Regions from separate parts of the Neoaquamicrobium sediminum genome, predicted to be linked through region 2. Evidence: predicted binding sites of a transcription regulator. Region 2 holds the regulator's gene; each other region holds the start of a gene.
What was found. The regulator HrcA, encoded in region 2, represses chaperone genes, less so after heat shock. The targets are predictions, from matches to a motif close to GTTAGCACTCNCNNNNNGNGAGTGCTAAC.
Positions count from the first base shown of each region.

Region 1: the regulator HrcA is predicted to act here: its motif matches at 8,874-8,902, upstream of groES (co-chaperone GroES).
Region 3: the regulator HrcA is predicted to act here: its motif matches at 5,759-5,787, upstream of groES (co-chaperone GroES).

Region 1 covers NZ_JAZHFV010000002.1:399,640-409,986, reverse strand. Annotated here, with positions in the region: gene V1479_RS07295 (ATP phosphoribosyltransferase regulatory subunit) at 1-1,046, shown strand, start outside; gene hisG (ATP phosphoribosyltransferase) at 1,219-1,914, shown strand; gene V1479_RS07285 (DoxX family protein) at 2,220-2,600, opposite strand; gene fumC (class II fumarate hydratase) at 2,734-4,125, opposite strand; gene V1479_RS07275 (YqaA family protein) at 4,204-4,638, opposite strand; gene V1479_RS07270 (MATE family efflux transporter) at 4,679-6,070, opposite strand; gene V1479_RS07265 (CsbD family protein) at 6,401-6,580, opposite strand; gene groL (chaperonin GroEL) at 6,795-8,438, opposite strand; gene groES (co-chaperone GroES) at 8,513-8,809, opposite strand; gene V1479_RS07250 (BaiN/RdsA family NAD(P)/FAD-dependent oxidoreductase) at 8,983-10,197, opposite strand; gene V1479_RS07245 (type 1 glutamine amidotransferase) at 10,204-10,347, opposite strand, start outside.
Region 2 covers NZ_JAZHFV010000001.1:1,002,288-1,012,634, forward strand. Annotated here, with positions in the region: gene V1479_RS04975 (trimeric intracellular cation channel family protein) at 1-191, opposite strand, end outside; gene grpE (nucleotide exchange factor GrpE) at 309-986, opposite strand; gene V1479_RS04985 (putative quinol monooxygenase) at 1,054-1,386, opposite strand; gene hrcA (heat-inducible transcriptional repressor HrcA) at 1,400-2,470, opposite strand; gene rph (ribonuclease PH) at 2,621-3,337, shown strand; gene V1479_RS05000 (VOC family protein) at 3,348-3,758, shown strand; gene V1479_RS05005 (non-canonical purine NTP pyrophosphatase) at 3,759-4,406, shown strand; gene hemW (radical SAM family heme chaperone HemW) at 4,406-5,563, shown strand; gene rsmI (16S rRNA (cytidine(1402)-2'-O)-methyltransferase) at 5,568-6,467, shown strand; gene V1479_RS05020 (YraN family protein) at 6,460-6,834, shown strand; gene V1479_RS05025 (cyclase family protein) at 6,922-7,761, shown strand; gene V1479_RS05030 (GMC family oxidoreductase) at 7,842-9,455, shown strand; gene V1479_RS05035 (cytochrome P450) at 9,800-10,347, opposite strand, start outside.
Region 3 covers NZ_JAZHFV010000011.1:28,746-39,092, reverse strand. Annotated here, with positions in the region: gene V1479_RS23480 (Hsp20 family protein) at 1-128, shown strand, start outside; gene V1479_RS23475 (Hsp20/alpha crystallin family protein) at 225-740, shown strand; gene V1479_RS23470 (DUF982 domain-containing protein) at 1,277-1,495, opposite strand; gene V1479_RS23465 (Do family serine endopeptidase) at 1,852-3,219, opposite strand; gene groL (chaperonin GroEL) at 3,615-5,243, opposite strand; gene groES (co-chaperone GroES) at 5,300-5,614, opposite strand; gene V1479_RS23450 (hypothetical protein) at 5,948-6,295, shown strand; gene V1479_RS23445 (usg protein) at 6,323-6,601, shown strand; gene V1479_RS23440 (hypothetical protein) at 7,607-7,921, opposite strand; gene V1479_RS23435 (hypothetical protein) at 8,021-8,296, opposite strand; gene V1479_RS23430 (hypothetical protein) at 8,341-8,514, opposite strand; gene V1479_RS23425 (DUF6894 family protein) at 8,592-8,834, opposite strand; gene V1479_RS23420 (hypothetical protein) at 8,995-9,378, opposite strand; gene V1479_RS23415 (sodium:calcium antiporter) at 9,583-10,347, opposite strand, start outside.

The DNA of each region.
Region 1 (10,347 bases), on a different contig from region 2:
TGCCGACCATCCAGCCCGCCGATCCATTCCTCGACATGGCCGGCGAGGATCTGCGCCGCCGCATATTCCTGACCGAAAGCGAGACCGGCGAGGCGCTGTGCCTGCGGCCCGAATTCACGATTCCCGTCTGCCTCGACCATATCGCCAGCCGCGCTGGCACGCCGCGCCGCTACGGCTATCTGGGTGAGGTGTTCCGCCAGCGCCGCGAGGGGGAGGCGGAATTTTTCCAGGCCGGCATCGAGGACCTCGGCGAGGCCGACATCGCCACCGCCGACGCCCGCTCGATTGCCGACGCCCATGCCCTGCTGGCACGCACCCTGCCCGGCAAAACGCTGACCGTAACGCTGGGCGACCAGCGCGTGTTCGAGGCGGTGCTGGCGGCGCTCGGCCTGCCGCGCGGCTGGCAGAAGCGCCTGGCGCGCGCTTTCGGTTCGCGCGAGCAACTTGCAGCCGCGCTCGACGATCTGGCCAACCCGTCCCAGCGCGCGGCGCCCGCCGAGGCGGTGGCCGATTTCGTATCCGAGGGCGACATCGACGGCCTTGCCGGCCATGTCGGCGTGCTGATGGAACAGTCCGGGCTTTCGGCGAGCGCCGGGCGCACGCCCCAGGAAATCGCGCGGCGGCTGATCGAGAAGGCCGAGCTGCGCAGCGTGCGGCTTTCGAAGGACGCCTTCGACGCGCTGAAGCGGTTCCTTGCGATCCGCGTGCCACTGGAAGAGGCGGCCGGCGCGCTCGGCGGTTTCGCCGGCGAGGCAGGCGTATCGCTGGGTGCCGCGCTCGACCTGTTCGGCGCGCGGGTCGAGGCGCTTCGGGCGCATGGACTGGCAACAGGCAGCGTCGACTACGATGCAAGCTTCGGCCGACCGCTCGACTATTATACCGGCCTTGTCTTCGAAATTTCGGCCGCTGGTGGCGCTAAGCCACTCGTTGGTGGCGGGCGCTACGACCGGCTGCTCACGCTTCTCGGCGCCGCGAACCCCATTCCCGGCGTCGGCTTCTCCGTCTGGCTCGACCGCATCGCGGCGCTGCGGGGAGAGACGGCATGACCCGTCGGCGTATGGCTTCTTACGTTCCTACCCCCACCCCTTACCCCTCCCCACAAAGAGGAGGGGGGCATCAGCGCCTCAGAATCTCCCTCCCCCTTGTGGGGAGGGGTGAGGGGTGGGGGTATGCAATCCGCCAACCCGCGAGGATAGAGTCGAAGGAAAGGGGGGCGGCATGACCATCACCCTCGCACTGCCTTCCAAAGGCCGCCTCAAGGATGAGGCAATGGCCGCGCTGAACCGCGCCGGGCTGGTGGTCGTGCAGCCGGAAGACGAGCGCCGCTATCGCGCGCGGGTCGAAGGTCGCGACGACATCGAAGTCGCTTTCCTCTCCGCGTCCGAAATCGCCCGTGAGCTCGGCGCAGGCACAGTCGATCTCGGCGTGACCGGCGAGGACCTCGTGCGCGAAACCATACCGGAATGGGAAAAGCGCGTGTCGGTCGGCGCGCGGCTCGGTTTTGGCCGCGCAGACGTGGTCGTTGCCGTGCCCGACGCCTGGCTCGACGTCGACACCATGGCGGACCTTGACGACGTCGCCGCCGATTTCCGCCAGCGGCATGGCCGTCGCCTGCGCATCGCCACCAAATACTGGCGGCTGACCCAGCAGTTCTTTTCCAGCCAGCACGGCATTCAGGTCTATCGCATCGTCGAGAGTCTCGGCGCGACCGAGGGTGCACCGGCGGCCGGTTCGGCGGACGTGATCGTCGACATCACCACGACCGGCTCGACGCTGCGCGCCAACCACCTGAAGATACTGGAAGACGGCGTCATACTGCGCTCGGAAGCGTGCCTCGTGCAATCGCTGAAGGAGCGGAGCAACGCGGATGCCGCTACCCTCGATGGCGTGCTGAAGGCGGTGAACGGTCTGTAAGTAGGTGCGTCCTTCGAGGCTCGCGGAGCCTGTCCTCGGGCTTGCCAAAGGCAAGACCCGGGGGCTCGCACCTCAGGATGAGGATGGTTAGCAAAGCTCGCGGGCTAGAGGATCTTTCCATTGGCCCGTATCGAGCCCACTTTGAGCGGATTCGATCAGCCCACCTCCCTCATCCTGAGGTGCGAGCCCGCAAGGCCGCTTGCAAATTCGCTATGTCCTTTCGAGGGCGAGCCTCGAAGGACGCACAATAAAAAAGGCCCGGATCGCTCCGGGCCTCTTCGTATCCGCCTTGGGAGGGTTTGGGATCAGCGGCGGCCGGAAACCGACAGCGCGCCCGGGCCCGCGACCGACAGGGCAAGGAAGCCGCCGGCGATCGCGAAATTCTTGAAGAAGTTGTTGAACTCGTTCATGTCGGCCCAGTTGGTGTGGCCGAGCAGTGCCGAGCCGATCGAGAAGGCGGCAAGAGCATAAGCTGCATAGCGCGTCTGGAAGCCGACGAGAACGGCCAGTCCACCAAGCACCTTTACGGCGATGACGATCCACGTAACGAGCATGGGTGCGGGCAAGCCGATTGAGCCCATGAAGCCGGCGAAGCCGCCAGGAGCGAAAATCAGCGGGATGCCGGAAGCGAGGAACAGCGCGACGAGAAAGATGCGCGCGACGAGTAGTACGAGGTCGTTTGACATTGGCAGGTAACTCTCCGGGTTTCGTTCCACCCAAATAGACTATCTGTGCGCTGCAACAATCCGCAGAGCTGCAAACTCAGTGTTCATTGATTGCGAACGGCACCGAAAATTCCGTTCACAATCTCTGGGTGCCTCACCCCGGCTGCGTCATCGCCTCGGGCCGTACGATGGAATCGTACTCTTCCGCCGTCACCAGCCCCGTGGCCAGCGCTTCCTCGCGAAGTGTCGTGCCGTTCTTGTGCGCGGTCTTGGCGATCCTAGCCGCATTGTCGTAGCCGATCTTCGGCGCCAGTGCCGTCACCAGCATCAGCGATCGCTCCACGCCGGCCTTGATGTTGTCCACACGCGGCTCGATCCCGACGACGCAATTGTCGGTGAAGGAGACCGCTGCATCCGCCATCAGCCGCACCGACTGCAGGAAGTTGTAGGCCATGACCGGGTTGAACACGTTCAGTTCGAAATGGCCCTGGCTGCCCGCAAAGGTGAGCGCCGCGTGGTTGCCGAAGACCTGTACGCAGACCTGCGTCAGCGCCTCGCACTGGGTGGGATTGACCTTGCCCGGCATGATCGACGAGCCGGGCTCGTTTTCCGGCAGCGCCAGTTCGCCAAGGCCCGAACGCGGACCGGAACCGAGGAAGCGGATGTCGTTGGCTATCTTGAACAGCGACGCCGCGACCGCGTTGATCGCGCCATGGGAGAATACCATCGCGTCGTGGGCTGCGAGCGCCTCGAACTTGTTGGGCGCGCTGGTGAATTCGAGCCCGGTGATCGCGGCAATGCGCGCGGCGACCTTCTCGGCAAAGCCGACAGGTGCATTGAGGCCGGTGCCTACGGCCGTGCCGCCCTGCGCGAGCTGCATCAGGCCCGGCAGGGTCTGTTCGATGCGAGCGATTCCGTTTTCGACCTGCTGCGCATAGCCGGAAAACTCCTGGCCGAGCGTCAGCGGTGTTGCATCCTGTGTGTGGGTGCGGCCGATCTTGATGATGTCGCCCCACATCTTTGCCTTTGCGTCCAGCGCGCCGTGCAGCTTCTTCAGCGCCGGCAGCAGCCGGTGCACGATCTCCTCCGCGCAGGCGATGTGCATCGCCGTCGGGTAGGTGTCGTTGGACGACTGGCTCATGTTGACGTGGTCGTTGGGATGGACCGGCTTCTTGGAGCCCATCTCGCCGCCGAGCATCTCGATTGCCCGGTTGGAAATCACCTCGTTGGCATTCATGTTCGACTGGGTGCCCGAGCCCGTCTGCCAGACGACCAGCGGGAAGTGATCGTCCAGCTTGCCATCGATCACCTCTTGCGCGGCATCGACGATCGCCTTGCCGAGCGCCGGGTCGAGGCGGCCGAGGTCCATGTTGGCCTCTGCAGCAGCCTGCTTGACGATGCCGAGCGCGCGCACGATCGGCTGCGGCTGCTTCTCCCAACCGATCCTGAAATTGCCGAGCGAGCGCTGCGCCTGCGCGCCCCAATATTTTCCGGCATCGACCTCGATGGGGCCGAAGGTGTCGGTTTCGGTGCGGGTTTTCGTCATTGTCGGTCTCCTTATTCAGAGCCGTCCGTGGCTTGCTCGTCCGTAGGGGGCTGGCGTGGCCGGCATTAAATCTGGTGCTCAGATCAGGTCGATCAACCAGAGCAAGGCTGCATAGCGCGCCGTCTTGGCAAAGGCCACAACGATCAGGAACAGCCATAGCGGTGTGCGCAGGATGCCGGCCATGACCGTCAGCGGGTCGCCGATGATCGGAACCCATGAAAGCAGAAGCGTCGGCCAGCCCAAACGTCGATACCAGTCTGACGCACGGTCCAGTTGCTCGGGCGTTGCCGGAAACCAGCGCCGCCCGGCACACAGGGCCGCGAACCGGCCTAGCATCCAGTTGACACATGAGCCAACGACGTTGGCCGTCGACGCAACTGCCAGCAAAAGCCAGCCCGGTGCGACCTGCGAAAGGTGCAGGCCAATCAGCGTTGCCTCCGAGGATCCGGGCAGCAACGTGGCGGAGCTAAAGGCGGACAGCGCCAGCACAAGGAGCCAGGAACTATCCGCCACGTGTCACGCTCAACCCTTCCTTCGCCCTACCCGGGCCGGTTCACGATCTAGCAGCCCGCAACACACCCCAACGATAGCCGGTTGCGGCCTGGGTATAGGCCAGCAGGCCCAGAGCAAGCAGGAGCATAAGCCCTTCCGAGGTCGGTCCGGCGTACCAGATACCCCACTCTCCAATCGCAAATGGCAGAGCGATAGTCAGCGGGATCGTGAAACAGTAGGTTCGCGTCACGCTCAGGAACAGCGCCCGTCGCGCATCGCCAATCGCCTGGAAATACCCGGAAAGCATCATCATCGGTCCGGCGACGACATAGAGCATGATCGTAACCGGCAGAATGCGCCCAACCTCCGCGATGGTGGCCGGATCGTCGACGAAGATACCGCCGATCACCGGCGCGAAAAGCAGCATCGCGACCTCGAAGGTAAGGCAATAACCCAGCGCCACCACGAGGCCGAGCCTCAAGCCGGCATCCGAACGCGACCAGAGCTGCGCCCCGAAATTGTTGCCAACGATCGTCTGCATGGCCATGTTGAGGCCCAGCAGCGGCATGAAGGCAAATGTCATGATGCGGGTGATGATGCCATAGGCCGCGACCGTTGCTGCATAATCTTCGCCGGACCAGCGCTGGACGGAAAGGATCACTGCCGCAGCCGTCAGCGAGATGCCGATGAAGCTAAGACTCTGCGGCGCGCCAAGCGCCAGGAACGATCCCCAATGCGCGCGCCAGTGCCGCACGGAAAGCACGCCGTAGCGAAGCGGCGTCCTGCCCCTCGTCCGATAGACCACCACGATCGCCAGCGCGATAATTTGCGCAAGCACGGTGCCGATTGCGGAGCCGGCAACGCCATAGCCGAACTCGACAATAAGCAGGTAGTTCATGACGATGTTGGCGAGGGAAGTGACGAGGCTAGCCACGGTCATCAAGCCAAGCCGTCCTTCGCTGCGCAACGCATCGCCATTGATGGACAGGACGAACATCAACGGAGAGCTCCATATGACGATCGCGATATAGGTGTAGCCCATGGCTGCAAGCGACGGCGAACCATCTGCAAGGCGGTTGACCAGAGGCTCTCCGCCCAGCCAGAAACAGGCGATCAGCACCGCGCAGACCAACAGCGCAAGGCCGTGCGCGCCGGCAAAGACCACACGCGTGGCGCCGATATCGCCCGCGCCGAAGGTGCGGGCCAGCACGCTTGCCATACCGCTCGCGACGAGTGTCGAAAGTGCCGCCAGCAGCATGAATGCCGGAAACATCAGCGTTACGGCGGCCAGTGCATCCGCGCCGACGAATTCGCCGAGGAACCAGGCATCGATCACGGTCTGCAGACCGTTCGTGCTCATGATGAGAATGATGGGAAGTGCAGTCTTGATGAAAAGCGGGCCCAATGGGCCATGCAGGAACGCGTTTTGACGCGACGGTTCAGGCGTCGTCATGTGGTCGTCTCCAGATCGCATCGACGGAGAGCGAATGGGGCTCGCATTGCCATTGTTGCCGATGCGTCGGTTACGACGAGCGTGTCGGAGAGGCTTCACCTTGGCTTTCGCCGCGAGCGGCCGGCGCCTCTTGCCGCGGCGGTGGGTAGCGGGCAGCGTCAAAGCTGTCAATGGTTCTGGTTGGCAGTGTCTCCGGCTGCACGCGCTGCAATCCCGGTGGGGTCGGGGAGCAGCTATCGCGTCGGCTCGTACCTCTTACCGGCGGCTGTCCGACACGAAAAAAGGGAGCGATCGCATCGCTCCCTGTCTTTGCCTGACGGTAAGGCGGGTTCAGAGCGCCTTCTTGACCTTTTCCTTGGCGTCACCAAAGCCCTTCTGGACCTTGCCGGCCACCTTTTCGGCCTTGCCCTTGGCTTCGGTCTTCTTCGAGCCAGTGGCTTTGCCGACGGCTTCCTTGGCCGAACCCGTGGCCTGCTTTGCGACACCTTTGACCTGATCCTTATTGACCATCTGCCTGGTTCCTTTCGAACAACCGCACGCTTGCGGCGTCAGACAACGGCAGGACAGGATTTTGGTTGCTTGGGCACAAAAGAAAAAGGGGGCGACATTGCTGCCGCCCCTTCGTATTCTCAAGCTTTATAGACTTCCTAGAAGTCCATGCCGCCACTCAAGCCCGCTTGACGGGCTTGAGATTCTCAAGTGATGGGCGAGCTTTATGGACTTCCTAGAAGTCCATGCCGCCCATGCCACCCATGCCGCCGCCGGGCATCGCAGGAGCTGCCGATTCCTTCTTCGGAGCTTCGGCGATCATGGCCTCGGTGGTGACTAGCAGACCGGCAACCGAAGCCGCGTCCTGCAGCGCGGTGCGCACGACCTTGGTCGGGTCGACGATACCGTTGGAGATCATGTCGCCGAACTCGCCCGTCTGGGCGTTGTAGCCATAGGTCTGCGACTTGTTCTCGAGGATCTTACCGACGATCACGGAAGCTTCGTCACCGGCGTTGGTCGCGATCTGGCGGGCCGGAGCCTGCAGAGCACGGCGAACGATGTTGACGCCGGCGTCCTGATCGGCGTTCTCGCCCTTGGCCTTGAGGTTGTGGGAAGCGCGCAGCAGCGCGGTGCCGCCGCCAGGAACGATGCCTTCCTCAACGGCCGCGCGGGTCGCGTTCAGGGCGTCATCGACGCGGTCCTTCTTTTCCTTGACCTCAACCTCGGTCGCACCGCCGACGCGGATGACGGCCACGCCGCCAGCCAGCTTCGCCAGACGCTCCTGGAGCTTCTCGCGGTCGTAGTCGGAAGAGGTCTCCTCGATCTGCTGCTTGATCTGGGCAACGCGGCCCTGGATCTCGCCCTTCTTGCCGGCGCCGTCGACGATGGTGGTGTTCTCCTTGGAGATCGACACCTTCTTGGCGCGGCCGAGCATGTTGAGGCCGACATTTTCGAGCTTGATGCCGAGGTCTTCCGAGATCACCTGGCCGCCGGTGAGGATCGCGATGTCCTCCAGCATGGCCTTGCGGCGGTCGCCGAAGCCCGGAGCCTTGACGGCAGCGATCTTGAGACCGCCGCGCAGCTTGTTGACGACGAGCGTGGCCAGAGCCTCACCCTCGACGTCCTCGGAGATGATGAGGAGCGGCTTGGAGGTCTGAACGACTGCTTCCAGCACCGGCAGCATTGCCTGCAGGTTGGAGAGCTTCTTCTCGTGCAGCAGGATGTAGGCGTCTTCCAGCTCGGCAACCATCTTGTCCGGGTTGGTGACGAAGTACGGCGACAGGTAGCCGCGGTCGAACTGCATGCCTTCGACGACTTCGAGCTCGGTCTCGGCGGTCTTGGCTTCCTCGACGGTGATGACGCCTTCGTTGCCGACCTTCTGCATGGCGGCGGCGATCATCTCGCCGATTTCCTTCTCGCCATTTGCCGAGATGGTGCCGACCTGAGCAACCTCTTCCGAGGTCTTGATCTTCTTGGTGGCCTTGGCAAGCTGGGCGACGACGTCGCTGACAGCGAGGTCGATGCCGCGCTTCAGGTCCATCGGGTTCATGCCGGCAGCAACGGCCTTGTGGCCTTCCTGAACGATCGCCTGAGCCAGAACGGTCGCGGTGGTGGTGCCGTCACCGGCGATGTCGTTGGTCTTCGAGGCCACTTCGCGCACCATCTGGGCGCCCATGTTCTCGAACTTGTCTTCCAGCTCGATCTCCTTGGCGACGGTGACGCCGTCCTTGGTGATGCGCGGGGCGCCGAACGACTTGTCGATCACGACGTTGCGGCCCTTGGGGCCGAGCGTGACCTTCACAGCGTCGGCGAGAATGTTGACACCGCGCAGCATGCGCTCGCGGGCGTCACGGGAGAATTTTACGTCTTTGGCAGCCATGTTGAGCTCCTGTTTTCACGGCTGGTCGCCTTGGCGAACCGGCCATCGTGAACCTGAATTCGGGTTTGGTCGGATTAGCCGATGATGCCCATGATGTCGGATTCCTTCATGATCAGAAGGTCTTCGCCATTGAGCTTCACTTCGGTGCCGGACCACTTGCCAAACAGGACGCGGTCGCCGGCCTTGACGTCGAGCGGCACGAGCTTGCCGGCCTCGTCACGAGCGCCGGAACCGACGGCGACAACTTCGCCTTCCTGCGGCTTTTCCTTGGCGGTGTCCGGGATGATGATCCCGCCGGCGGTCTTTTCCTCGGATTCGACCCGACGAACGACCACGCGGTCATGGAGCGGGCGGAATTTCGACTTTGCCATGTCTCTGGTGTCCTCGATAAGGATAGGTTAAGGGGTTCCCTCCGTCCGGCTGGGCCGGATCGCGGTTAGCACTCACCTGAAGAGAGTGCTAACATGACCGGTGAGATAGTCACTGCGCCCGGGCGAGTCAAGAAGATCGACTCGCGTCTTGGTTAAGGGCCGTGCGGTTTTACTTAATGCGCCGTACCGCGTTCGGCGATAGCCGTCCCGGTGGCCCAGCCCGACGACCACGCCCACTGAAAATTGTACCCGCCCAGCCAGCCGGTCACGTCGACCACCTCGCCAATGAAATAGAGGCCATCGGCCCCCTTCGCTTCCATCGTGCGCGAGTTCAGGCAAGCCGTATCCACGCCGCCCAAAGTCACCTCGGCGGTTCGGTAGCCTTCTGATCCGACGGGATACAGCTCCCATCCGTGAAGCGCCTGCGCGATCGACAAGAGCTTCCGGTCGCTTGCCTCACCGAGGGTTCCCGACCAGCCATGCGTCTGCGCCAGATACGACGCCAGCCGCTTCGGCAGGATTTCCCCCAGCGCGTTTGCGATGCTTCGTCGCGCGTTCTCCCGTTTGGCATCCAGCAGGACGCGAGCGAAGTCTACGTCCGGCAGCAAGGCTATGCTGATCGGCTGTTTCTCACGCCAGTAAGACGAAATCTGCAGGATGGACGGGCCGGAAAGGCCGCGGTGGGTGAACAGCAAAGCCTCTTTGAAGGCGGCCTTGCCGCAGGAAACGCGCGCATCGACCGCCACACCGGCGATCTCGCGGAAACCGTCCAGCATGTCCTCGCCGAATGTCAGCGGCACCAATGCGGGTCGCGTTTCGGTGACGGCAAGCCCGAACCGCTCCGCGATCTGATAGCCCAACCCCGTCGCGCCCATCTTGGGAATAGACTTCCCCCCGCAAGCGACCACGAAGTGGCGGCATCGCACCTTGCCCGCGCCATCGCCCGCCAGCACAAGCGAAAACCCCGCATCCGTTCGTTCGACCGTACCGAGGCTTGTCTTGAGCCTGATCTCGCAACCGACCTGCGCCATCTCATCCAGCAGCATCGCTATGATGTCCTTGGCGGAATGGTCGCAGAAGAGCTGCCCGAGTGTTTTCTCGTGGTAGGCGATGCCGTGCTTTTCCACCAGCGTGATGAAATCGTGCTGCGTGTAGCGGCCTAAAGCCGACTTGGCGAAATGCGGATTTTGCGAGAGGAAGTTGCGGGGGCTTGAGCCCAGATTGGTGAAATTGCAGCGACCGCCGCCTGAGATTCGAATTTTTTCGCCTGGCGATTTTGCATGATCGATGACAAGGACGCGACCGCCGCGCGCAGCGGCATGAATCGCACACATCATGCCCGCCGCGCCCGCGCCGAGGATGACGGTATCGAAATTTTCGGTTCGCATCACGGGTTAAGGCGCTGCGATGGTGCGCACCCAGTTGCGGGCGATGGTCATGCCGGCAGCGTCGGCCTGCGGCCCGTGCAGGGCGGCCTCAGCCGGGTGCCGCTCGGCCCAACCAGGCTGGAGATCGGCCAGCAGCGTCGCGAATGCATC
Region 2 (10,347 bases):
TAGTCGTGGTTCTGCACCCAGAACACCGGCACGTCGAGAATGAGATCGCGGAACGTGCCGCCGCCCACGCCGGTCACGCCGGCCAGGAACAGGAAGCCGATGACATCGAGCTCCTTGCGCGATGCCGCGAGCGCGCCGGTCGCGGCAAACACCGCGACGCCGGCATAGTCGAGGAAGATGATCTGGTCCATCGCGACCTCCCGCTACGATCTCTAGCGGAAGGGCGTGGCGTGTGGAAGGTAGCAATGCCGGTTCGAGAGCCTCGAAGGACGCACTGACGAGTTTCGATCGGACGACGATGGTCCTGTTCAGGCGTCTTTTTCCGCTTGCGGGTCCGGGGGGCCGGGTTCTGCGGGCGCGGCCTGCTCGGCAGGCTGTTTCGGGCCGCCCTTGGCCACGCCGACCATGGCCGGGCGCAGCACGCGCTCGCCGATGACGTAGCCGGTCTGCACAACCTGCACGACCGTATTGGCCGGCACTTCGGGATTGGGCACCTCGAACATCGCCTGATGGAAATGCGGATCGAACTTTTCGCCGATCGGCTCCAGCTTCTTGACGCCATGGCGCTCGAGTGCCGACAGCATCGCACGCTCTGTCATGTCGACCCCTTCGATCAGGGCGGTGAAGCCGGCATCGCCCGCAGCCTTGGCCTCGGCCGGAATGGCGTCGAGCGCGCGGCGCAGATTGTCGGACACCTGCAGCATGTCGCGCGCGAAATTGGCGATCGCATAGGACTTGGCGTCCTGCACGTCGCGCTGGGTGCGACGGCGCAGGTTCTCCATCTCCGCCGCAAGCCGCAGCGCTCGGTCCTTCAGTTCCTCGTTTTCCTTTACCAGCCGCACGACAGCTTCATAATCGGCTGCCTGCCCCTGCGCATCGGCCTCCGTTTCGGCCTGGAAGGCCTCACCGGTTGCAGCCGTCTCGGCATACTCGCTCTTTGCCGCGGTTTGCTCGGGCGCGCGTTCGTCTTTTGGCTGTTCGCTCATCGCCAGATCCCGTCTTTGGAATGGTTCTTGAAAGTTGCGCCCGATATCGATGTTCGGGGCGCGAAAATCAAGAGCCGGATGCAAGGGGAGGGGAAAAGGTTCCTATTTTAGGCAGGCCGATGCCCGCCACCGGCTCGGTGACCGTATGGCTGTCGAAGCCGGCGATCAGCGGCCGTGCCCTGGCAATTGCGGCTTGAACGGCAGGCAGTGCAAGCGATGCCTTGTGGCTGGCCTCGTCAGTCCACACCTCCGTCACCCAGATCGCATCGGCGTCGGCGGGGTCGCGGGCAACGATGTAGCTGAGGCAGCCGGGCATATCGCCGCTGCCTTCGAGCTGCAGGCCGAGAAGGGCGTCGCGCTGGCCGGGCACCGCCCGCATCCTGCCGATCAGTCCGTACATGTCCCGTTCCTCGCTAGCGCAACAGGCGGCTGATGACCTGCGCGGTGTAATCCACCATCGGCACGATACGGGCATAGTTGAGCCGTGTCGGCCCGATCACGCCCAGCGCGCCGACGACGCGGGCATCCTTGTCGCGATAGGGCGCGACCACCAGCGACGAGCCCGACAGCGAGAAGAGCTTGTTTTCGGAGCCGATGAAGATGCGCACGCCGGAGCCTTCCTCTGCGAGATCGAGAAGCTGGATCAGCCCTTCCTTGGTTTCCAGATCGTCGAACAGATGGCGCAGCAGGTCGAGGTCCGCCTCGGCCGTTATGTTTTCCAGAAGGTTGGACCGGCCCCGCACGATCAGCCGCGCGGGCAGCCCGCTTTCCGCGCCGGCCCAGATTGCAAGCCCGCGTTCCACAAGGTCCTGGGACAGCGCGTCGAGCGCGGTCTTGGTCTCCTCCTTGAGCTTGGCGATCTCCGATCGCGCCTCCGCCAGCGTGCGGCCGCGGATGTGGGCGTTGAGGAAGTTCGATGCTTCGTGAAGCTGCGATGCGGTGACACCGGCCGGCAGTTCGACGACGCGGTTTTCTACATCCCCGTTCTGCGAGACCATCACGGCTAGGGCGCGCTTCGGCTCGAGCTGGATGAACTCGATATGCTTCAGCGGCACCTCGTTCTTGGTCGCAAGCACCAGGCCTGCGCCGCGCGACATGCCGGAAAGCATCTGGCTCGCCTCGGTCAGCATGTGCTCCAGCGTCGCGCCGCTGCCGGATGCCTTGACCTGCGCGTCGATCACACGGCGTTCGTCGTCGGAAAGGTCGCCGACCTCCATGAAGGCGTCGACGAAGAAGCGCAGACCCTGCTGGGTGGGCAACCGTCCGGCCGAAACGTGTGGGGCGTAGATCAGCCCGAGCTGTTCCAGATCGCTCATCACGTTGCGAATCGTCGCCGGTGAGAGCGATTGCGGCAACAGCCGCGAAAGGTTGCGCGAACCCAACGGCTCACCGTCGCGCAGGTAGCTGTCGACGATCATCCGGAAGATGTCGCGCGAGCGTGCGTCGAGCGACTGCAACTGCTGGTCCATCACTGGCTTGGTCATTGTCTGTCTGCCTCGTTCAACGGAGGATATAATCGTCGGCTGCGTGGGTGCAACGGCTGTGAAGGTCGCGTGCCTTTTGCCTTTTCCTTTGCGTCGCGCCGTTGCTGCCGCTACAAGCCCCGGCACATTGAACAGGACCGGACAGAATCCATGCGGCCATCCAAGCGCCAGCCCGACGAGATGCGGGCAATCTCCTTCGAACGCGGCTTTTCCAAACATGCCGAGGGCTCGTGCCTCGTCAGGTTCGGCGACACCCACGTGCTTTGTACCGCCAGCCTCGAGGAGCGCGTTCCCGGCTGGATGCGCAATTCAGGCAAGGGCTGGGTGACGGCGGAATACGGGATGCTGCCGCGCTCGACCGGCGAGCGCATGCGCCGCGAGGCATCGTCCGGCAAGCAGGGCGGCCGCACGCTCGAGATCCAGCGGCTGATCGGCCGTTCGCTGCGCGCGGTCGTCGACCTGCAGGCGCTTGGCGAAATGCAGATCACCGTCGACTGCGACGTGCTGCAGGCCGATGGCGGCACGCGCACGGCCGCGATCACCGGCGGCTTCGTGGCGCTGCACGACTGCCTCAAATGGATGGAAGCGCGCCAGATGGTCAGCGTCGGCAAGGTGCTGAAGGACCATGTGGCCGCCATCTCCTGCGGCATCCACAATGGCGTGCCGGTGATCGATCTCGATTATGACGAGGATTCCTCGGCCGGCACCGACGCCAATTTCGTCATGACCGGCAAGGGCGGCATCGTCGAGATACAGGGCACCGCCGAAGGCGAGCCTTTCTCGGAGGAGGAATTCGCCGCGCTGATGGCGCTCGCGCGCTCCGGCATCAGCCGGCTGGTCAACCTGCAGAAGATGGCGATCGCCTGAGATCGAAGCGATGACCCCCTCCGGCATCCTCGAAACCGCGCTCTATGTCGATGATCTTGACGAGGCCGAGGCTTTCTATACCGAAGTGATGGGACTGGAGCGCATTGCGAAGGTGGAAGGCCGCCATGTCTTTTTCCGCTGCGGGGATGGGGTTCTCCTGCTCTTCGATCCGGACAAGACCGTCCAGCCGCCGGCACCCGATGCGCGGCTGTCTGTGCCGCCCCACGGCACCAGCGGCGCCGGGCATCTGTGCTTTCGCGGAACCGAGGATGAGATCGAGCAGTGGAAAACCCGCATCGAGGGGCGCGGGATCGTCATCGAGGCCGATTTCGAGTGGCCCCAGGGTGGACGCTCGATCTACTTTCGCGATCCGGCAGGCAATTCGATCGAAATCGCAAACCCGAAGATCTGGGGGCTTTAGATGCGGAAGCTTGAGGCAGCGAAGATCGTTGTGGCGAGCCACAACAAGGGCAAGCTGGCAGAGATAGCCGAACTGATCGCGCCGTTCGGACTGCAAGCGGGGTCGGCCGCGGATTACGGACTGCCGGAACCTGCCGAGACCGGCACGACCTTCGAGGAAAACGCCTACATCAAGGCTTATGCCGCGGCTTCGGCAACCGGGCTGCCGGCGCTCTCCGACGACAGCGGGCTTGTCGTCGACGCGCTCGACGGCGCGCCGGGCGTCTACACGGCTGACTGGGCGGAGACCGGTGACGGCCGCGACTTCGCCATGGCCATGCGCAAGGTGGAGGACCTCTTGCAGGAAAAAGGTGCGGTGACCCCCGACGCCCGCACCGGGCGCTTCGTGGCGGTGCTCTGCCTCTGCTGGCCCGATGGCCATGCGGAATATTTCCGCGGCGAGGTCGAGGGCACGCTGGTCTGGCCGCCACGCGGCGAGCGCGGCTTCGGCTACGACCCGGTCTTCAAGCCGGACGGTTACGACGAGACGTTCGGCGAGATGCCGGCCTCGCAGAAGCATTCCTGGGAAGCCGGCCGCGGCGACCTCGGCCTGTCGCACCGGGCCCGCGCCTTCGCCCGCTTTGCAACCGCCATGCTGGTCGAGGCGTGATGCCCGACGACCGGCAGCCCGGCTTCGGCGTCTATGTTCACTGGCCTTTCTGTGCGGCCAAGTGCCCTTATTGCGACTTCAACAGCCATGTCCGCCACCAGAAGGTCGACGAGGAGCGTTTCGCCGCCGCCTTTGCTGCCGAGATGGCATCGATGCGGGAGCGCACCGGTCCGCGTGAGGTGACCTCGATCTTCCTCGGCGGCGGCACGCCTTCGCTGATGAAGCCGCAGACCGTCGGAGCCGTGCTGGAGGCGGTCGCCGCCAACTGGACCGTGCCGGCCGGCATCGAGGTGACGCTGGAGGCAAACCCGTCCTCGGTCGAGGCGACGCGCTTTCGCGGCTATCGCGATGCGGGGGTCAACCGCGTCTCGCTGGGCGTGCAGGCGCTGAACGATGGCGACCTGCGTTTCCTCGGCCGCCTGCATGATGTGGAGCAGGCGCTGGGCGCGATCCGGCTTGCCCGCGAGACCTTCCCGCGCCTGTCCTTCGACCTGATCTACGCGCGACCCGGCCAGTCGATGGACGCTTGGGAGAAGGAGCTCGACGAAGCCATCGGCTATGCGGCCGATCATCTGTCGCTCTACCAGCTCACCATCGAGGAAGGCACGCGCTTCCATGCCCTGCATGCGGCCGGCAAGTTCGCGATGCCCGATCCCGACCATTCGGCCGACCTTTATCGGCTGACGCAGGAGGTGACCGCGGCGCGCGGCCTTCCGGCCTATGAAATCTCGAACCACGCAAGGCCGGGCGCCGAGAGCCGTCACAATCTTGTCTACTGGCGCTACGGCGAATATGTCGGCGTCGGGCCGGGGGCGCATGGCCGTTTCCTGGAGGACGGGCACCGCATCGTCACCTTCACCGAGAAGATGCCGGAGACATGGCTCAATCTTGTCGAGGCAAAGGGGCACGGCGTGATCGGCGGCGAAGTCCTGACGCGTTCGGAAGAGGCCGACGAATTCCTCCTGATGGGCTTGCGGCTTGCCGAAGGCATCGACCTTGCGCGCTACGAGCAGCTTTCGGGCCGGCCGCTGTCGTCGCGCCGCATTGCGTCTCTTCAGGAGGAGGCGCTGGTGGCGCCCGTCGGCAACTCGCGCCTGCGCGCAACCTCGGCCGGCATGATCGTGCTCGACGCGGTAGTCGCCGATCTGGCACGATAGGCCGATGGACCGGGCGGACACGGACGGCAAGCGCAGCTATCTGATCGGGCACGCGGAATTTTCCGCGCGCCGGCTGGAGCCCGCGCTCTATCTGGTGGCGACCCCGATCGGCAATCTCGGCGACATCACCATCCGCGCGCTGGAGACGCTGGCGGCCGCAGACATTGTTGCCTGCGAGGACACCCGCGTCACGCGCGTATTGCTCGACCGCTACGGCATCAGGCGCCGAACCACCGCCTACCATGAGCACAACGCAGCCGAGGCGGGGCCGAAGCTGGTCGAGGCAGTGCTGGCGGGCAAGAGCGTGGCCCTGGTTTCGGATGCCGGCACCCCGCTCCTTTCCGATCCCGGTTTCCGGCTGGTCGGCGAGGTCGTGGAAGCCGGCGGCCGCGTGGTGCCGATACCGGGCGCTTCGGCCCTGCTGGCGGCACTCACGGCGTCGGGACTGCCGTCCGACACGTTCCTGTTTGCCGGGTTTCTGCCCGTGAAGGCCGGACAGCGAAAGACGCGACTGGAGGAACTGCGCGCGGTGCCGGCAACGCTGGTGTTCTACGAATCGCCGCGCCGGCTTGCCGATTGCCTTGCGGCAATGGCCGAGGTGCTGGGCGACCGTGAAGCCGCCATCGGCCGCGAACTCACCAAGACTTTCGAGGAGATGCGTAGGGGGTCTCTGGCAGCGCTGGCGCAGGCTTATGCCGGGGAAGACACGCCCAAGGGCGAGGTCGTCATCTGCGTGGCGCCTCCGCAGGAAGCTGCCTCCACGGTCGAGGATGTCGATGCGCTGTTGCTTTCGCTGGCCGGCGAGATGGGGGCATCGCGGGCTGCCGGCGAGGCGGCCAAAATGACCGGCGCGCGCAGGGCCGACCTCTACCGCCGGCTGATGGAGCTCAAGAGCGATGGCTGACGGCGTGCGGGCGAGGCGGCAACGCGCCCTGCGCCGCGGCAGCCGGGGTGAGTGGCTCGCCTCGCTGGCGTTGATGCTCAAGGGCTATCGCATCGTCGAACGGCGCTACCGCACCAAGCTTGGTGAGATCGACCTGATCGCGCGGCGCGGCGACCTCGTGCTCATCGTCGAGGTCAAGGTGCGCTCTACGCTGGTGCAGGCCATGGAGGCCATCGGGCACCTGAGCGAACGCCGCATCGCGGACGCTGCCGATCTCTGGCTGATGCGCCAGCCCGACCATGCCCGTCTCTCGATCCGTTTCGACATGGTGGCGGTGCTGCCGCGCCGCTGGCCCGTGCATGTGGAGAACATCTTCCAGCGCGTCTGAGCAGCGCACATCCTTACCTTGCGTGCCCCTTGATGGGGGATCATTCTGTCTGGCATCGTGGAAACGATGACCAGAGAGGGAATGAAGATGTGCCATCATTGCGTCATTGAAAACGTCAAGCAGAACATGCTGTCGCGCCGTAGCCTGTTCAAGGGTGGTGCGGCCGTGGCAGGGGCCGCAGCACTGGGCGCACTGCCGGTTTCAGCCGCCGCCCAGAGCCCGGCCGCGTCCATGCCCGCCGCAGCCGGCTGGAGCGACCTCACGCATGAGCTATGGGATACGTTCCCGACCTATTTCGGCGGACAGCAGCTTTTCTTCGAGAAGCAGTACGATTTCGCAAAGGACACCTTCAACCTCTACGAACTGTGCCTGAGCGAACATACCGGCACCCATATCGACGCGCCGCTGCATTTCACCGCCGATGGCAAGTCGGTCGCCGAACTACCTATAGAAGATCTGATCTGCCCCCTCGTGGTGATCGACATTGCCGCCGAAGCCGAGGAGAACCCCGACGTGCAGGTGACGCCTGATCATATCGCCGCCTGGATTTCGGCGAACGGCGACATCCCTGAGGGCGCATGCATTGCGATGAATTCGGGTTGGGACCGGCATGTGGCCACCGACAAGTTCCGCAATGTCGGCGACGATGGCAAGACCATGCATTTCCCCGGTTTCCATGTCGAAGCGGTGCAGATGCTGATGGACGAGACCTCCGCCAAGGCGATCGCGGTCGATACGCTGTCTCTCGACTTCGGGCCTTCGCCGGACTTCATCGTCCACAACACCTGGCTGCCTTCCGGGCGCTACGGCATCGAGGGCATTGCCAATCTCGGCGCGTTGCCGGCCTCGGGCGCAACTATCGTGGTCGGCGCGCCAAAGGTGCGCGGTGGCACCGGCGGTCCGGCCCGTATCTTCGCTTTCGCCTGACTGCTTGACTGGACAGGCATCGGTGGCCGGCTCTACCGTCTCGTCGTCGGCAATGGCGGCTCACCTGGGGAGGGGAAGCGATGTCCTATGATTATGTCATCGCCGGCGGCGGTTCCGCCGGCGCGACCTTGGCTGCGCGCTTGTCGGAAGATCCGTCCGTCGAGGTATGCCTGATAGAGGCAGGCGGCGAGGGCCGTGACTTCCTCATCCGCACGCCGATGGGCACCGTGGCGATGCTGCCGGGACGGCCGAAGATCAATAACTGGGCCTTCACCACCGAGCCGCAGGAGGGTCTCAACGGACGCCGGGGCTATCAGCCGCGCGGCCGCACGCTCGGCGGCTCAAGCGCCATCAACGCTATGCTCTATGTGCGCGGCCATCGCTCCGACTATGACGGCTGGGCCGATCTCGGCTGCGACGGCTGGTCGTGGGACGAGGTGCTTCCCTATTTCCGTCGTGCCGAGGGCAACCAGCGCGGCGCCGACGATCTTCACGGCAACGATGGACCGCTGCAGGTGCGCGACCAGCCGCACCCGCGATCGATCAGCCGGGCCTTCATCGAAGCCTGCGCGCAGTCCCAGCTACGCACGACCACCGACTTCAACGGCCCGGAACAGGAAGGTGCCGGCTACTATCAGGTGACGCAGTTCTGGGACGGTGCGCATCGCGGAGAGCGCTGCTCCGCTGCCGCTGCCTACCTGCATCCGCATATGGGCGTGCGGCCCAACCTGACGGTCATCACTGGCGCTCACGCCACTGGCATCGAATTCGACGGGAAGCGCGCCGTCGGCCTGCGTTATCGCAGGGGCCGGCAGGACATGCTCGCTTCCGCGCGTCGGGAGGTGGTGCTGTCGGGCGGGGCGTTCGGGTCGCCGCAACTCCTGCTTCTGTCCGGCATCGGGCCGGCTGACGAGCTGAAGCGCCACGGCATCGCGGTGCGACACGAACTGACCGGCGTCGGCCGCAATCTTCAGGATCATCTCGACTTCATCGCCTCGTGGAAATCGAAGGAGACTGATCTCGTCGGCGTCGGTCTTCGAGGCACGACGAACATCCTCAAGCAGATCGGCATCTGGCGACGCGAGGGCGGCGGCATGATCGCCACGCCCTCGGCCGAGGCAGGCGCCTTCTTCAAGTCCCGGCCGGACCTCGACCGGCCCGACCTGCAACTGCATTTCGTCATCGGCGTCGTCGACGACCACGCCAGAAAGCTGCACCTCGGCTACGGCTATTCGTGCCATGTCTGCGTGCTGCGGCCTTTCTCGCGCGGCGAGGTCGGGCTGGGCGATGCCAATCCCTTGTCGCCGCCGCGCATCGATCCGCGCTATCTCTCCGACGATCGCGACGCGGCGCTTATGGTCAAAGGCGCGCGCAGGATGCGCGAAATACTCGCCGCGCCGGCGATGGCGCCTTACCGACACAAGGAGCTTTACATGCAGGGCGATGTCTCCGACGGCGAGCTGCTCGGCCACATCCGCGCCCGCGCCGACACGATCTACCATCCGGTCGGCACCTGCGGCATGGGGACCGGCGACGACGCCGTCGTCGATCCGGAGTTGCGGGTGCGGGGGCTGGAGGGGTTGCGGGTCGTGGACGCTTCGGTGATGCCGACGCTGATCGGTGGCAACACCAACGCGCCGACCATCATGATCGCCGAGAAGGCGGCGGACATGATCAAGGCGGCCGCCATGTAGTTCCACTTGGCTCTTCAACGTCGCTGCTTCTCTTTCTCTCACGAGCCGCACAGCTTCTCCACCGTCATCCCGGCCGAGTGAGCGAAGCGAGGGAGAGCCGGGACCTATTGAGCGGCAGGGCCGGGTTGAAGGTTCGCGCGAAAGCGCTGAAACGCGCCGGGATGAGAGCTGGGCCTGGCCCATGTTCTTCGGACCAATGGGTCCCGGCTCGGCGGTCGCTGACGCTCCCTTGGCCGGGATGACGCCGTTGCATGGCTGCATGTCGTCACACCACCACGCCTGGTTACCGGCTGCTCATCGCCCTCGACTGGCTCGGGATGAGCGATGGCGCCGCCGCCGCCAGCCTACCTCCGCGTCACCCGCATCGGCAGGCCGCCCTGGGGTTGCGTGGTGAGTTTCTGTACCGGCCATGGCTTCGTCTCGAGCACGCTGTCGAAGCGGAAGCGCGACATCAGGACGCCGAGCGCGATCACGGCTTCCTGCATGGCGAAGCTTGCGCCGATGCAGATGCGCGGGCCGGCGCCGAAGGGCAGGTACTGGAAACGGTCGATGGCGTCGCGGTTGTCCGGATGGAACCGCTCCGGCATGAACGCTTCCGGCTCGTGCCAGAGCTTGCGGTGGCGATGGATCGTCCATGGCATGATCTGGATCTGCGCGCCGCGCACGATGTCGAGGTCGCGCCAGCGCTCGGGCGTGATCGCCTCGCGGCTGATCGAAGCCGCCGGCGGATAGAGCCGCATGGCCTCCTCGAAGGCGGCGCGGGTGAAAGGCATCTTGCCGAGCCATTCATAGGGATCGGGCGTGCTTGCCACGACCGCGTCGATCTCCGCCTCCACCCGGTCACGCTCGCCGGGTGCTTCGGCAAGGCAGAACAGCGTCCAGCCGAGCGCGC
Region 3 (10,347 bases), on a different contig from region 2:
GCCTGCTGACCGTCGATCTCAAGCGTGAGATTCCCGAAGAGATGAAACCGCGCCGGATCGAGATCGGCAGCGCCGATACGCCCAAGGTCGAACACCGCAAGGGCGGAACCGACAAACAGGCTGCCTGAGCGGTCCCCTACGCGAGAGCTGACAGGGCCGGGCTGTAGGCCCGGTCCTCGTCGACAGCTTTGTTGCGAACTACCGAAACTGAAAGGAGAATGACAATGAGTTTGCGTGACGTGATCCCTTGGAACCGGGAGCGAGGTCAGGTTCCCGCCGTGTTTCGCGACGGCGATACGCGCGACCCGTTCCTCTCGCTGCATCGCGAGATGAACCGGCTGTTCGACGATGTGTTTCGAGGCTTTGGTGGCCATGCGGCTAGCCTCGGCAGAGCCTCATCGTTTGGTGGAAGTTGGCCCAACGTGGAGGTGTCCGACAACGAAAAGGAAATACGCGTAACCGCTGAGGTCGCCGGCCTCGAGGCGGAGGACATCGAAGTGCTGCTCGAGGATGGCGTGCTGACGCTACGGGGCGAGAAGAGAGCCGAGTCCGAGGAGAAGGATCGTCGATTCTCCGAACGCTTCTACGGCCGCTTTGAGCGCCGGATACCGTTCGGTTATGAAATCGACGACGATAAGGTAAGCGCCGATTTCAAGAGTGGTGTTCTCACCGTCACTCTACCCAAAACCGAACGCGCTCAGGCAAAGAGCAAGCGGATTACAATTAACGGTACTGGTTGAACCTGCCTACCGCTCGAAGGCTGCGAAACCAGCCAGCCTTCGGACGGTCTTTTCCGCCGCCCCATAGAGCTTGGGATGTGCCGCACGCAATGATCGAGAGGAGCCCCCTCGTGCCCGCGTCAAAGCAATCGAGCGCGCAGCGTGACTATGCTGCCAGAAGCCGAGAGTGTTCGGAGCTTGTAGCGTACATCCGATAGGTTTTGGGATCGACGGTAGCGGTCCTCCGCCACCAACGCCGCCGTTGCCCTCTACATTGCCGCCGTTCACCACATCGCTAAATGTTATGATCAAAACGGCCCTATTTTGGCTATAGTTTTCCGCACCGAGCCCTTGGCTGGCAGGGGAGCGGAACGCATGATACCATCGCAGTTCACGGACGCGCAGAAGACGTTCATCATCGATCAGGCGCAGGATGGGACGTCTGTTGGAGAAGTCTCCCGGAAGGCAGGCATCAGCTAGGCGACGTGCTCTGTGGATGCTAGAACTTGACGTCACGGCTAGCTCGGAGAAGCGACCGCGAAGCAGTAATGCCTGGCCTAGCTAGGAATCAGCCGACAGCCTTCGGTTCGGGAGTATGAAATGATGTTCGGTACAATTATGCCGTTGCGGCGCGCAAATGCAGCGAAAGTGGCACGCACGGTTTCGGCGTCAATCTCACCGGCAACGCCCGCCTTACAGGCGTTGAGTATCACCATGTGAGCCCCGTTGCGGCTGGAATCGGGCCAATCGCGAAGCAGTGCGTAGGCCTCCAGCACCGTTTCGATACGTCTGGGAATGCCATTCCCACCAGAATCATGATCGGCTCCTCAATGGATAGATGCGGCATGTGTCGATCCTTTCCTAGATAATTGTCGCGGCGCCGCTGTGCCGGCGAGAAGGCTACGTCCCTCCAGTGGAACTTGCATCATTGTCAACGATGCGGGCTTCAGTGGTTGGCACGTTGGTGTTGCGCTCGTCGAGACAATCTGCACGGTCTCCCTAGTATCAGGCACGGGCAACGAACTGTGCAGTCTGACTAGCACCTCGAGCCACGGCGAGCGGCACATGAAGTTCCTCATCATCGTCTCTTTGAGATGGTTGCACGCGCTAAGTAAGGTGGGGATGGCTCTAGTCATCGGATAACCAGAAGCAGGCGGTTTCCGCCGCGAAACAAATCGAGCGCAATGGTGCCGCGCGCGGCACGCAAGGCGCTTGAGAGGTCCTCCCTCGATTGAACGGGCTGACGATTCACGGCGACGATGACGTCTCCGGCGCGCAGTCCTGCCATCGCGGCAGCGCTGTTGGGCTCCACCGTTTCGACGAAGACGTTTCCGGAGGCATCTTGTAAGATCGCTCCGGACAACTTCTGGGGGAATGTTGCGGCGATCGCGCCACCATTGTCAGCTTCGATTCGAACCCGGGCCACATTTCTTTCACCGTCGCGCAGCCAGGCGATCTCAACAGTCGAGCCAACCGGCGTCAGCCCGATACGGTTTCTCAGATCGGGCGCCCCAGTGATTTCCTGCCCATCCACTGCAACGATCACGTCGCCTGCCTGAAGGCCGACATGTGCCGCTGGCGCCTGCTCTTCGACGCTCCCTACAACCGCGCCCCTTATCCTCTCGATGCCGAGCGCCTCGGCCAGGTCGGGCGTCAGATCCTGAATTGCGACGCCAATTCGGCCCCGACTGACCTGACCGTGCTCTATGAGTTGCCGCATGACCGCCTGTGCCATGTCGATCGGTACTGCAAATCCGATTCCAACATTGCCGCCGGCCGGCGCGATGATCGCGGTATTGATGCCGACGAGGCGGCCATCCCCCGTGATCAGTGCCCCGCCCGAATTGCCTGGGTTGATCGACGCATCTGTCTGTATGAAGTCCTCGTAGCCCTCGACATTAATGCCGCTGCGGCCCAGCGCGCTGACGATGCCGGACGTTACCGTCTGGCCAAGGCCGAAGGGATTGCCGATGGCAACGACGTCATCGCCAACCCGAAGCAGATCAGGGTTACCGATCGGCAACTCAGTCAGCCTTTCGGCCTCAATCTTCAATACCGCGATGTCGGTGGCCTTATCGCTGCCGACAAGCTCCGCCGCAAAGCGACGACGGTCCTTCAACGTCACGGCGATGTCACCGGCGCCTTCGATGACGTGGTGATTGGTCAGAACATAGCCGTTCGCGGCATCAACAATGACGCCGGAGCCGGCACTCATCTTGTGTCGCTGCTGCGGCATCTGCGGCAGGTCGAAGAAGCGGCGATAATAAGGGTCGTTGAACAGCGGGTTGGTTTCTGCCGGCGCGCGCGAGGTTACGGCGATGTTGACGACAGCCGGCGTCACATCTTCCAGCACATCTGCAAGGGAACGCGCTTCGACGGTTTCCGCAAATGGAGATTGTGCGGCGACGGGGGCCACGGCGCATCCCGAGAAGGCCAGGAAAATGGTGGTGACAACAACGGCGAAGAATCGCTGCGCACGCGGTGGCATATACACGATCATCTTCAGTCTCCCGAAAACGTCCTTCTCCCTGGTTCGGAAGGCGGCGGTCGGGTCTGCCGCCTTCGTCGGTGTCAAAAAATCATCCAGCCGCCATGAGCGGCATTGGCTCATCCCTCGCGGTTACGCGTAGGTGACGGCCGTGAGGCGCTCTGCGCTGACAGAAACATCAGTGTCGAAGCCACTGTCCGGCGGTTCCACCCGGCAGTTTCCGCCTTGGCAAGCAACCCTTCAAGCCACGGCTTGAACGTTGAGCGGCATTCCGCCTGATGGCCAACGAAATCGCTCGGCGGACAATTCGGTGGAGCGATCGTGCCGATATTGGGGACCATGTTCATGACAGCCTCCCTGATCGATGATGCCTGCGCCCGTAATCGGGCGCAGGCTTCGCAGTTGATCTAGAAGTCCATTCCTGCGCCGGCGGGCAGGGCGGGCGCGGTGTCCTTCTTCGGCTTCTCAGCCACCATCGCCTCGGTCGTCACCAGCAGACCGGCTACGGAGGCTGCGTCCTGCAATGCGGTACGAACGACCTTTGCCGGGTCGATCACACCCTGCTTGTAGAGATCGCCGAATTCGTCGGTCTGGGCGTTCCAGCCCCAACCAAACTCGGCCTTCTCCCGCAGCTTGCCGACGATGATCGAGCCTTCGGCACCGGCATTTTCGGCGATCTGGCGGACCGGCGCCTCGATCGCGCGGCGGACAATCTCCACACCCGTCCGCTGATCCGCGTTGTCGACCTGGATGGTCTCAAGCGCCTTGGCCGCCCTTAGCAGAGCAACACCGCCACCAGGCAGTACGCCTTCTTCGACCGCGGCGCGCGTAGCGTGCAACGCATCGTCCACTCGGTCCTTGCGCTCCTTCACCTCGACCTCGGTCGAGCCGCCGACGCGGATAACAGCAACGCCGCCAGCAAGTTTGGCGAGACGCTCCTGGAGCTTCTCGCGGTCGTAGTCCGAGGTCGTCTCCTCGATCTGCGCCCTGATCTGCTTCACGCGACCTTCGATTTCAGCCTTGGAGCCGGAGCCGTCGACGATCGTGGTATTCTCCTTCTCGATGACCACCTTCTTGGCGCGGCCCAGCATCTGAAGCGTGACGTTTTCCAGCTTGATGCCAAGATCTTCGCTGATTGCGGTACCGCCGGTAAGGATGGCGATGTCCTCGAGCATAGCCTTGCGGCGATCGCCAAAGCCCGGTGCCTTGACCGCAGCCACCTTGAGGCCTCCGCGCAGCTTGTTGACGACAAGAGTCGCCAGAGCCTCACCCTCGACATCTTCAGCAATGATCAGCAGGGGCTTTCCGGACTGGACCACAGACTCGAGAACCGGAAGCAGTGCCTGAAGATTGGAAAGCTTCTTCTCGTGGATCAGCACATAGGGTTCGTCGAGCTCGACGCGCATTTTGTCCTGGTTGGTGATGAAGTAGGGCGACAGGTAGCCGCGGTCGAACTGCATGCCCTCGACAACCTCGAGTTCGGTCTCGGCAGTCTTGGCTTCCTCGACCGTGATCACGCCTTCATTGCCGACCTTCTGCATGGCCTCCGCGAGAAACCGGCCGATCTCCTTATCGCCGTTTGCCGATATGGTACCGACCTGCGCGATCTCGTCGTTCTTCGAGATCTTCCGAGCATTCGCCTTGAGCTCGGCGACCACTGCGTCGACGGCCTTGTCGATGCCGCGCTTCAGGTCCATCGGATTCATGCCGGAGGCCACGGCCTTGGCACCTTCCTTCACGATCGCCTGAGCCAAGACGGTTGCGGTCGTGGTGCCATCGCCGGCGAGATCGTTTGTCTTGCTTGCGACCTCGCGCACCATCTGGGCGCCCATGTTCTCGAACTTGTCCTCAAGCTCGATTTCCTTGGCGACAGTCACGCCATCCTTGGTGATGCGCGGGGCGCCGAACGATTTGTCGATCACGACATTGCGGCCCTTGGGGCCGAGCGTGACCTTTACCGCATTGGCGAGGATATCGACACCGCGCAGCATGCGCTCGCGCGCGTCGGAATGGAACTTGACTTCCTTGGCAGCCATTGGATCACTCCTTCAGTAGGCAGCTTTCGTTGACTGGTTGAGCAATGGAAGAAGCCTTACGCGGCCTTCTTCAGTGCGGCGGTCGCTTCGATCACGCCCATGACATCGCTCTCCTTCATGATGAGGAGGTCTTCGCCGTTGAGCTTGATCTCGGTGCCGGACCACTTGCCGAACAGGATGCGGTCGCCAACCTTCACGTCGAGCTCGACCAGCTTGCCGGTGTCGTCGCGGGCGCCGGAACCGACGGCGATGACTTCGCCTTCATGTGGCTTTTCCTTGGCGGTGTCGGGGATGATGATGCCGCCGGCGGTCTTTTCCTCGGCTTCGATGCGGCGGACCAGGATACGGTCATGCAATGGACGGAACGTCATCTCGTTCTCCTTCAGGACAAACAAATTTTGAGAGGTTCCTCCGCACCGGACCGGGTCCGGTACGGGGTGCGCAACCCTTGCGGCATTGCGCGCACATGGAGCTAGTTTGAGAAATTTGACGTTTCAAGAGGGCTGGCGAAAAATTTTGGCACTTGATCGTTACGAGTGCTAGGGGCCTGAAATCGTGCAACTTTCTACGGCGCCCGGATCACTAAAAGGCTTGATTTTTTCGAAGGAGACGGCAAAATTTTCGCCATGGTCGCGTTCTTGAAACGCGCCAGCAAAAATGGTCGCAACTGGAGTTTGGAACGGCAATCCGAAAGGAGGTAAGCTATGGGCCGAACCGATTTCTCAACGATCATTCCGTCACTCGCGCCTGAAGCAGAGGATGTCGCGCTTGATCGTCTGTTGTCCCCATCGCGCCATTACAAGCATCCCGATGATGTTGTTCGCGACCCGGAGCTAAATATGGGCGAGAAACGCGCCATTTTGTCATCCTGGGCGTCAGATGCGTGCGCGGTTGAATCGATGCCGACCCTGCGCCGCCCGCCGGGTATTCCACAGCCAATCTCGTTTAATGTCATCATGGATGCCCTGCATCGACTGGATCACCCGGACGAGGCGAGAGCGATGGCGCGCACGGCGATGCCGGATGGGCATTGGCAGCGACTGGATGCCTGACGTTCAAACGGGAACTTGGAGACTTGAATGGCCAAAACGGTGAGCAGAGAGTTTCATTTGCAAATGGAAGGATATGGCCTGACCACGGCAGAAATCCACTATCACATGCCGGACCATCCCAGCCTTCTTCAGCTCTATGTCTGGCAGGAATACGACCTTGCGCCCGGCTTCCCCGAACTGCGCGGGTTCCTGGAATACTGGCGCGAGACGCTGGAAGGGCCGCTTCATTCCGTGCGCGTCGCCCACCACCGTCTGATCAGACCATCGGAATGGAGGGCCGTCGACGGCATCATATCAGTTCATTGAGGGACAAGGTCGGCGGTAGGCCGAGCGACAGACGGCTTAGGGTGCGTCGCTGCGCAGCGGATGCCTCGTGACCACCGATATTGCCGCAGTCTCATCAGGTCTTTCCGAGGATACAATTGCGTCCGCTTTGCTAAGAAGGTGCCGGCCTCGCCCCTAGCTCTGCTATCCAGCCACGCGCACTCCGCCGCTGGGAGCAGTGGGGACCTGGTCAATGACGGTTTGCAGGGCGTTCGGCACTAAAGCATCCGCGTGTTTCTTATCGCCGCAACAGAGATAGGCCTTTCAACGCAGATAAGGCAGCAGCCAGACGATATAGAGTTCTTGTTCGTCCTCCACGGACAACGGCCGATCGCACCGCTTAGGTGTGTCGGCTCTCGCCGCCTTCCCTTTGGTCTGCGTTTCGGGCTTGCCGCTGACGGCTCCAGGTTTGAACCAGCATCTCAGCTCGCGCTTCACGGTCTGCAGGACCTTCGTCAGGAGCTTCCGAGCGCCGTAACTCCTCGCACATCAAAGCGAGATCGCGCGGTGTGAATATACCATTGTTAACGGGTTTGGCGGACATCATAGCCATCTCCGAACCTTTGGGGCGAGAGCATGATGGTCGCAAACAGCCGTCAGCGCCCTTAGAAGATGGCTGACGATGCACCCAGTCTCACAGATTGCGGGCTTGCTGGCCAGTCACTTCATATTACGGTCGGTGGGCAGCCTGGGGGGTTCACGCAGGATATTATGTTCTGTCACTGTTGAGATAACTGGTTCGCACTCTTGACGAGTTACCTGCTTCAGTTGGAAGAAATGCCGGGGACATCGGCGTTGTGGTCATATCACGTCAGTTCGCCGCCCCCGCGCCTGATATGAACTCTGCGGCCTACGACCCCTGACTGGCAACCTCGGCTTTGTGAAACCACCGCTGTCTGCGCACGCAAGTCAGGTTTCGGCCCTTGGCGGGAGGCGGCCTCGGATACTGATCGACGCTGCCCAGCACCGTTCGACGTGTTGCTATAACTAACGGTCGTCGCGTTTAATGAATTGATGGCTGTTATCCAGAACACCGGGGTTGTCAGGCAGGACAGCCAGAGCCAGCCCCGCGTCATCGAAGAGACGAAACCACTCGTCCCATCCCACGAGCTCGAACCCGCCGGCATTTGGAGGTCGCTCCGCTTGATCCTGATCTTCATAGGCCACTTGATCGAAGGCGATAAGGAGATGCGGTTGAACGCCCGGTTGTGACGACACATCGACTACGGCTGGGACGCCCATGCGTGCCGCTGCCCAAGCTCGTATCGCATTGTGGTCCGTCAAGATCTGCTGTCTAGCCATAGTGCCCTCCTGCCGTGGAAGCACAACCAACCGTGCCCACTCATCCTTGCTTTGGGACATTTCGTCTACTGCACCGCATCCTGGGAAGAGGCGAAGACATCACACTTCGTCGAAACGACTTCCTTCGCGCGAAGGCCTTCGCGACAGGGCGGCCTCGTCATCATCATTTGGCAACGCCTCGTCACTCTGCTGGAAGGCGTTGTCGTCATCCTCTTCTAGAGGTTTGCTCGATTCTTCGGAACTGAACTCAAGCTCCCCAACGTCCAGCAACCTGTCTGGAACGACCGGGCCGGATTCTGCTTCTTCTTGACCCTGCTCTTCGACGAAAAGGGCCTTGGGCATATCAGTTCTGGCGTCATAGCTTCGCCTGCTCATGGTCTGCTCCCTTTCTCGCAAGTTGTTCTCAGCGGATTGCCGCCTTACGATTTTCCGCCGTCGTTGGCGCGGGCCTTGTCACCCTTCTTGATGCTGGTCGTCGTCTTTGCATCTGCGCTCTGACCGAAATCTGTTCCCCCCAGATGACCGCCGCTGGTAGTGTGTTCGGCCACTTTTTCGATGCGTTCTTGAATCTCTTTTTTATCGGTCTTGCTCATTTAGAAACCTCCTTTCCAATGTTCACCAACCCGCTCATAGCAAGTCCGTTCCAGATAAAGCTGCGCGAGATGAGCGGCTAGTCGGGAGACAGGCGTCGAGCCTTGAAATTGAATTCGCATTCGAACAAGGACTGTTTGTGGGCATTGAGGACGACAATACGAAACGTACGATCGTTCCCGTCCGGCACCTCATCCACGGCCATTTCGGTTATTGCTTGTACCGCTTCGCGGGACGCTTCTTCTTCGTTCCTGAATTCCAGCCCCTTAGGGTCAGTGGTCGAATAGCGACCATTATCAATTGCGAAGAAAAAGATCGGCATTGCATCTATCCCACTTGAGACCGGAACCTTAGGTGCAGGTGGGTCGGATCGAACTGCGAAAAGGCGGCAAGACGCGAGAAGACGGGCATGGTAACCCTGTCGCTGTCATTGAAGCCCGACTTCATGATTAAGCTTCTTGATCAGCGGATTTTTCAACGCTTTAGAAGCGCTTGATCCAGGAGCAGAGCCTGATCAGGGAACCGCGCGTGACATTGGGTTCTCGCATCCCGCCATCGTCTTCTGCGCCCTGGGGGGCTTGTGCGCAGTAGTCTCGCACCGCCTCATGTTGCGAGGGGGAAAGCTGAGCCCAGTTGGCGCGAACCTCCGCCTCGGTCCGTAATGTGCCGGAACCGGTATCCAGAAAGAATGCTTTTGCGATCTGAGCGTCCCATTCCGGGGGCACGCTTCCGGTGTCGCTTCCAAGTCCCGAGACGCCCTGTTTGGGGTTCTGGGCCATTTGTTGTCGTTCCTGCGCCTCAGCCTCGGCCCCCACCATTGTCAGGGCCAATCCCAGGAGGCCAACTGCAGCACTCTTCGATGCCATCACGTTCATCCTCGCGCTTGTTTGACCCCGAACAGCAAGAGGCACACCTTGTTCCCTGGTAAAAAGAGGCGATTTGCCGGAATACTGCTTTAAGTGCGTGGGGCCATGGTGCGGCCTATTGCGAGATTTGGCTCCCGCTGGGACCTGCCCGGGGCGGATCGGTTGAGGTCAGGTTGACCGATTGACGGCGGCCTTAGAGGGGGTTCAGACCCATACAAGCACGACCGACACGGCATAGAGCAGGAACACGGCCGCGCTTTCAAATCCAATTCGAGCGATACCGAGGCGCTCCCTGCGCAGCATGCCGAGAAGTAGAACCGTGGTCATGAGTAACGCCATCAACGCAGTTGCCCGGTTTGCCGGGGAGAATGCAGAGTATATGGAGCCCTGATAAGACAGGTCGGCCAGGCTGAGGAAAATCACTTCGAACGCCTTCCCGCCGATGATGTCGCCCACAGCAAGGCTCACCACCCCAATCCGCACGGCTGCGATAGCAGTCACGAGCTCGGGAAGGGAGTTCGCTACTGCGGTAAAGACTGTGCCGACAGCCGTCGCGGAAAGATGGGTCCTGTCCACGATTGCCATGCTCGCTTCGCCTATGACGTAGCCTGAACACGCCGTCAGTGCCGCCAGCAACAAAAAGGCGCGCCAGAGTGCTCCCGTGGAACCGGCGCCGGATTCGGGTTGGGTCAGTTCGACTCGTGTCTCTTCTGTGCGGACCGGCTTCCACATGGGCTCGTCCTTGATCTTTGTGAGAAGCCGCAAACCAAATCCGTAAACAAGCACGATGAGCATCGATGCCGGGTGCACACCGAAGACGGCGATATCGGGAAATGTTTCAGCAAGAAGCACTATCGTCAGCAGACCTGCCAGCAACACACCTTGCGCTAATCCGGTCACGCTTGCGGCAGCGTGTTCGAGATTTGCGCGGCGGTAGGCCAAGTCGGCAATCGCTATAAAGGCGGTTTG